One region of the Oceanobacillus sp. FSL K6-2867 genome, then DNA from elsewhere that is predicted to be linked to it. Evidence: riboswitches for the same ligand, from Rfam matches in the RefSeq annotation. Region 1 holds a riboswitch; the other holds the start of a gene.
What was found. A riboswitch is a leader RNA that binds a small molecule or an ion and turns the genes downstream of it on or off. The one in region 1 is predicted to bind FMN.
Positions count from the first base shown of each region.

Region 2: linked by a shared signal. The riboswitch ahead of ribE (riboflavin synthase) and the one ahead of NSQ77_RS02320 (ECF transporter S component) in region 1 are both predicted to bind FMN.

Region 1 is NZ_CP150144.1:507,017-510,229, forward strand. Features, by position in the region: gene NSQ77_RS02310 (cell wall hydrolase) at 1-184, opposite strand, end outside; gene NSQ77_RS02315 (hypothetical protein) at 378-536, shown strand; gene NSQ77_RS02320 (ECF transporter S component) at 595-1,182, opposite strand; FMN riboswitch at 1,330-1,476, opposite strand; gene NSQ77_RS02325 (S8 family serine peptidase) at 1,674-3,213, opposite strand, start outside.
Region 2 is NZ_CP150144.1:2,718,659-2,721,871, forward strand. Features, by position in the region: gene ribE (6,7-dimethyl-8-ribityllumazine synthase) at 1-313, opposite strand, end outside; partial or broken gene ribB (3,4-dihydroxy-2-butanone-4-phosphate synthase) at 341-952, opposite strand; gene ribE (riboflavin synthase) at 964-1,614, opposite strand; FMN riboswitch at 1,885-2,047, opposite strand; gene NSQ77_RS13300 (S8 family serine peptidase) at 2,191-3,213, shown strand, end outside.

The DNA of each region.
Region 1 (3,213 bases):
GCACATGAAAAATAACATCTTCAACGTTTCGCAAATCAGCAAAATCCGTACAATCTGCTACAACACGGTTAACAATGACATTACCTACATAGAGCATCCCTTGCTTTCCTTCACCTTCAGCCTCTGCTCTCATCATCCTTGCCATTAAGTCAACGTCTGCATCCCGGTAAGCAATTCTTGCCATTTTACCACCTCTAGAATACAGTATGAAAGAATGCTTGTATTAATGTCATTGTTTAGAAAATGTTTTTAACAAACCATCCCAACGTATTTTATTAAAATATACTTTCAATTGCTTGTGATCCAATACTGTTAACATAATGATTGCTTTTTAGTGAATAATATAGATATTACACATTATATTTAGGAGGTTTAATATGCCACAGGAACAACAAGCTAATAAGACATTGCGTTCTAGTACAAAGCCAGGATTTGCCGGAACCGATGCTGAAAAAGTAAAACAAGAAATTCAAAAGGATTTAAACGAGGGACAAGGTGCAATGACGGCCCGCCAGGCGGGAGCAATGAGAGATTAAGGCTCGAGCATAGCTAATAAAAAAGCTAACCTCTTTGATAGAGATTAGCTTTTATTGTTTATATAAATTTTGCTTGCTGCTGTTTAATCCAGCTATGCATTTTTATAAATAATGGTACAAATAATAGTGCGACGATAATACCTTTTATGATGTTAAATGGCAGCACACCTGCTAGAACGGCGGTCCACTTTACTTGCATTGTCATTTCGCCCCATCCCATAAACCAACCATATGCAGGAAGAATGACAAAGTAATTTAATACACTCATTCCGACTGCCATAATTAATGTCCCTGTAACTAATCCAGAAACAACACTTTTAACACCTTTATATTTATGATACAGAATGGAAACCGGTCCAACAAACATAACTCCTGCAAGGAAGTTCGCTGCAACACCAATTGGATCTCCTGCACCTGAAACCGCTAAATAAAGTAAATTTTTCACTGCTACAACAACTACACCGGCAAGTGGTGAGAAAATAAGTGAAGCCATTAATGCTGGCACATCACTAAAATCAATTTTTAAATAAGGTGGTAAAAATGGCAGTGGGAAATTCAAGAAAAATAACAAAAGTGAAATTGTCCCTAGTAAAGCTAAAATAATAAGTTTTAATAAATTTGATGATTGCTTGCTATTGTTACGCATCATCTATTCCCCCTTCATCTCTTATCGATTCCATTCTCGTGATGAAGGATACTAGCCTAACTGACACAAAAACCCTAAAGCATAAAGGGGCTTTAGGGGTTAATTAATTGATAGTCAAATACGGCGCGAAATGCACCAAATCCGGCTCGATATCTTCTCCCATCCAGACTGTAACTGTCGGTCCTGGATTCGCACCAGGTCAACCACATAGCAATTAGCTTTGCAGTTCGCGGACTTAAAGCATCTCTGCTTATTACCGCCGGTCGGGAATTTCACCCTGCCCCGAAGATTGGAATCGATTATTTAATTGTTAAATTTATTATACACTATTTTTCTCTCAATGCAAGATAAAAACTCGTAATTAAATGAATGTCAAATTATAAGATATTTTATTATGTGAAACTTTATTGATGATTTGAATGCGTTGGTACCTTTGACGTTTGGACAAGCAACCATAGAAAAATGCAGGGACCAAAGCCCCCGCATTTTACTTATTCTGCATTAATAAATAACTTTCCTTCTGCTTGTTCGCGTGTTTCATTACCAAAAGCGTCTACTACTTTTACTTCTATGACTGCTCCTTCAGCAACAACACTGCTTGTTGCTGTCCAGTAGCCTTCATAATGTCCTTCAGCAGTTTCCATCATTGGAAGCTCTGTTGCATTTTTCGTTGTATTTGTTAGTGGCATATGGATAAAATATGTTGCTTTTAATCCTGGCTCACTATCAAATTCAAACTTCACGCTCTCACCAGCTTTGACATGGACATCTTCTGTCGGCGTTAGATTTTCAAGTTCAGGAGCTGTAAAGTCAACCGCAATTGGAACGGACTCAGTTGTTGTATTTCCAGCTGAATCTCCTGCTGCAACTTCGATTGTGTTTTCACCTTCATCAAGTAAAATTCGCTTCGAATAGCTTCCATCCTTAACCGACGCTTCCTGACCATTCACTTCAACAAATTCAAGATTTTCATCAGCTACCGTTCCTTCTACTGTTACACTTTCACGATTCACCTTATCGCCATCAGCCGGCGTATCAATTGTTAATTCAGGTGCTTCTGTATCCAAAGTTACGGTAATGGCTTCGGATTCTCCAACTTGGACATCATCAAGCAATGATACTGCTTGGAATTCATTTTCACCCTCCGTTAATTCTATCGGCAAAGCGAACGTACCGTCTTCACCAATTTCAGCAGTGCCTGCTTCTTCCCCATTATTCAGCAATTGAACGGTGGTTGTTTCAGAAGCAGTACCTTCCACTGTTAATTCGGGTTCATTTGTAATGAAATCTTCCTCTGGTGAGGTAATAACTGGGTTTTCTACACCATATGCTACACGCGCACGAATCATATAGTTTCCTTCTGCAGCAGGAGATGGTGACCATGCTCCGCCAACATATTGATAGCTGCGCTCTGCATTTGGTCCACTTTCATCGGTAGCAAGCCCTGGTACATTTGGATTTGCTCCAGTTTGAATATAAACCATATAGAAATCGCCATCAACCTGGATTGCATGTTCAGATAAATCAACTACTGTCCATTCATCCAGACTTCTAATTGCTTCAGCATCTACTGGTCCGGCTATTCTTTCACCTGGTGTTCCATCTGGTCCGCTGGCATCCCATACTTCAACTGCAAATTCTGTTCCACCTGGGCTTGGCCAATCCGTATCATGGAATTGGAATACACCTTCTGTAACAAGTGCAGTTTCTTGACCTTCAGGCAATGACATTTTCACACCCCAGCCATTTCCTGCATCATAAAAGGCACGGGCATTCTCTGCAGTTCCATCATCATAGCCAATTTCTCCACCTGGAACAGTATAAAATGGCTCTAGTTCTACATTGATTTCTGCATCTGATTCACTAAGGTCAACTTCAACTTCTTTTCCGTGATATCCAGCAGCTAAGACTTTTAACGTATAGGTGCCTTCATACGCAGCAAGTGTATAGCTGCCTGAACTGTCTGTTTCTACCGGAGCAATATTTGCATCCTCAACTATCAGAACGGTTGCCCCTTCCACTGCTTCTCCA
Region 2 (3,213 bases), 2.2 Mb from region 1:
AAACATTTGCAACACCTTTAGCGACTTCATTACAAACATAATCAAAATGTGGAGTAGATCCGCGAATCACCGTTCCCAATGTGATAATAGCGTCATATTTATTAAGTGCTGCCATCTTCTGTGTAATTAATGGAATTTCAAATGCGCCTGGAACCCATGCAATATCAATATTATCCTCGGCAACACCATGTCTTTTCAGAGCATCGTGTGCACCATCCAATAGTTTTGATGTTATAAATTCATTAAAGCGGGCAACCACAATTCCGATTTTTAAATCTGTACCAACTACGTTTCCTTCATATACTTTTCCCATATTCTTCTTTCTCCTTTACGAATGAATAATCATTTTTTTATTTGTATTGCGATAGACAATTAAATCTGCTATTGAGATGATCTTTAGATCAAATTTTTCAGCCATGATCTCAAGGTCAGGTTGTCGTGCCATTGTACCGTCGTCCTTAATGATTTCACAGATAACACCTGATGGAAATGCTCCACTCAGAAGTGCTAAATCAACAGCTGCTTCTGTATGTCCGGGGCGAGTTAACACGCCACCATCCTTTGCGATAAGCGGAAACATATGACCTGGTTGTTTGAAATCACTAATATGTGCGTGAGGATCGGTTAAAGCCAGAATAGTGTTTGCTCTTTCTGCTGCACTAATCCCAGTAGTAGTATTTTTGTGGTCAACAGATACTGTAAAAGCAGTGCCATATGGATCCGTGTTCTGATCGACCATTGGTAACAGCCCGATATTTTTCACGTGTTCTGGTGGCAGAGAAACACATACGAGACCTTTTCCATGTGTAATCAGGAAATTAATCAATTCAGGTGTCACTTTTTCAGATAAAGCAACAAAGTCACCTTCATTTTCTCGATTTTCGTCATCGACAACAATAATTGGTTTTCCAAGCTTTAAATCAGTAATTGCTTCTTCAATGGTATGCATGATTATTTTACCTCCTATATGAATCCATTTTTTTCTAGAAAATCTGGACTGATTCCTGACTCCTGCTTCATGCTTTGACTATTGAGCATATTTCGAACATATTTTGCAAGCATGTCGCATTCGATATTCACGATATCCCCTTTACCTTTTTCACCAAGAATGGTTTCTGCTGCAGTGTGGGGAATAAGGGAGATGGTGAATTGATTTTGTTTTACTTCGAAAAGTGTCAAACTAATTCCATCAACTGTTATGGAACCTTTATGCATTAAAAATGGAATAAGAGATTCAGATATTTCGATATCGTAATAAATAGCATTTTCTTTCTGGTACACATGGACAATTTGACCTGTTCCATCAACATGACCAGATACAAAGTGCCCGCCAAATCTTCCATTTGCTGCCATCGCCCGTTCCAGATTTACTTCAGAACCAGGTTTTAAAGCTTGCAAAGAAGTAGATTTTATTGTTTCTGGCATAGCATCCACCTGGAAGCTATTGGAGGTATAACTAGTTACTGTTAGGCAAATGCCATTAACAGCAATACTGTCACCAATCGCAACATCATCAATTACCTTGCTGGAGCCAATAGTCATTTGGACAGCCTGATCGGAAACCTTCAGCATTTTCTTTACGACACCTTTTTCCTCAATTAATCCTGTAAACACGTAACTCACTTCCTTTCATATAGAAATCGCATCCTTTGGAAGCACTCGGTCAGCAACGTATGGAAGCAAAGAAGTCTTGCAAGTTGATTGACGCTCGAGCTGGAGGAAATGAAAAAGCCCCTGAGTTTCCTCAGAGGCTTGTGATTAGAATTTTAATAGTAAGCAATGGAAAAGATTATGTAATACATCAAAAGAGCACCTGGTCATTTATATGAAAAGTATACAAATAACAGCACTCGCCAAAAGCATTACAATTAGCGTGCCTACCTAAAATTCCTTCTCCCATCCAGACTTTAACTGTCGGTTCTGGTTTTGCACCAGATCCACCGCTTGGTTTATAGGTTATGCCCTATAAAAACCGCACGGGTCACGGACTTAGAAGCTATGCTTCATCACCGTCGGTTGGGAATTTCACCCGACCCCGAAGGAATATGCGTATTGAATTTTGAAAACAGTATACCATTAGTTCAATTATAAAAGCAAGGCAAAAAATTAATAAGTCTGACGTAATCAAAGCAAATGTATAAGAACGTAATTTATTTCAAATGCTATTGCTAAAAAAGGGAGCGGGCACCTATGCGGATTTTTGGCACCTTTTTATTGCTTTTACTTCTATTTATTCCATACCCACAAGAACTTCAGGCGAAAGAAGAAATGGAATCTATCATCATCGAAGTAGAAGGGGATCCAGAGGTACATAAAGAGTATTTGGAAACATATCATCCATTTATCGAGGTTATTGCAGTTTATAGCCGATTGTTCAATGGAATTGCATTGCAGGGAGTGCCTTCAAACTTGCAAAAAATAGAAGCACTTCCTTTTGTTCAAAGCATACATTCGGTACAGCAATATAAGGCGCTTCCAAATAAACAGGCTGAAACAGAAGGTCAGGTAATTCCCTCTGATTTAAATACGACTTCATTCACTGGAAAAGGGATAAAGGTTGGGGTTATCGATACTGGAATTGACCATAATCATCCGGATCTGCAGAAAAATTACAGGGGCGGATATGACCTCGTTGATCTTGATGAAGACCCAATGGAGACAATACCAGAGCAGGGCGTACCGACATCGCACGGTACACATGTGGCGGGAATTATTGCAGCTGACGGAGAACTGGAGGGAGTCGCACCAGATGCAGAGATTTACGCATATCGGGCACTTGGCCCTGGCGGTGCAGGAACATCTATACAAGTTATCGCTGCAATGGAGAAGGCGATTGAAGATGGAGTAGATGTTATCAATTTATCCCTGGGAAACGATGTGAATGTCCCGGATTTCCCAACAAGTGTAGCGGTTAATCGTGCTGCAGAGCTAGGTGTGCCAGTGGTTATCGCGAATGGTAATAGTGGTCCTGAAGACTGGACGGTTGGCGCGCCAGCAACTGCTGACAAAGCATTGTCTATTGGTGCGTCAACCCCTTCGAAAAAAACGCCTTCACTTTATGAACCAATGGCAGGCCGAACATTCCAGATTACGGAAATGGCCGGCTCAGCACCCTGGAATTTGACAAAGGACTATCCAATTGCAGATGGGACAGCAGAAAGTGCATCAATGAATGGTCATATCGCAGTTATGAAACGTGGGGAAATACCTTTC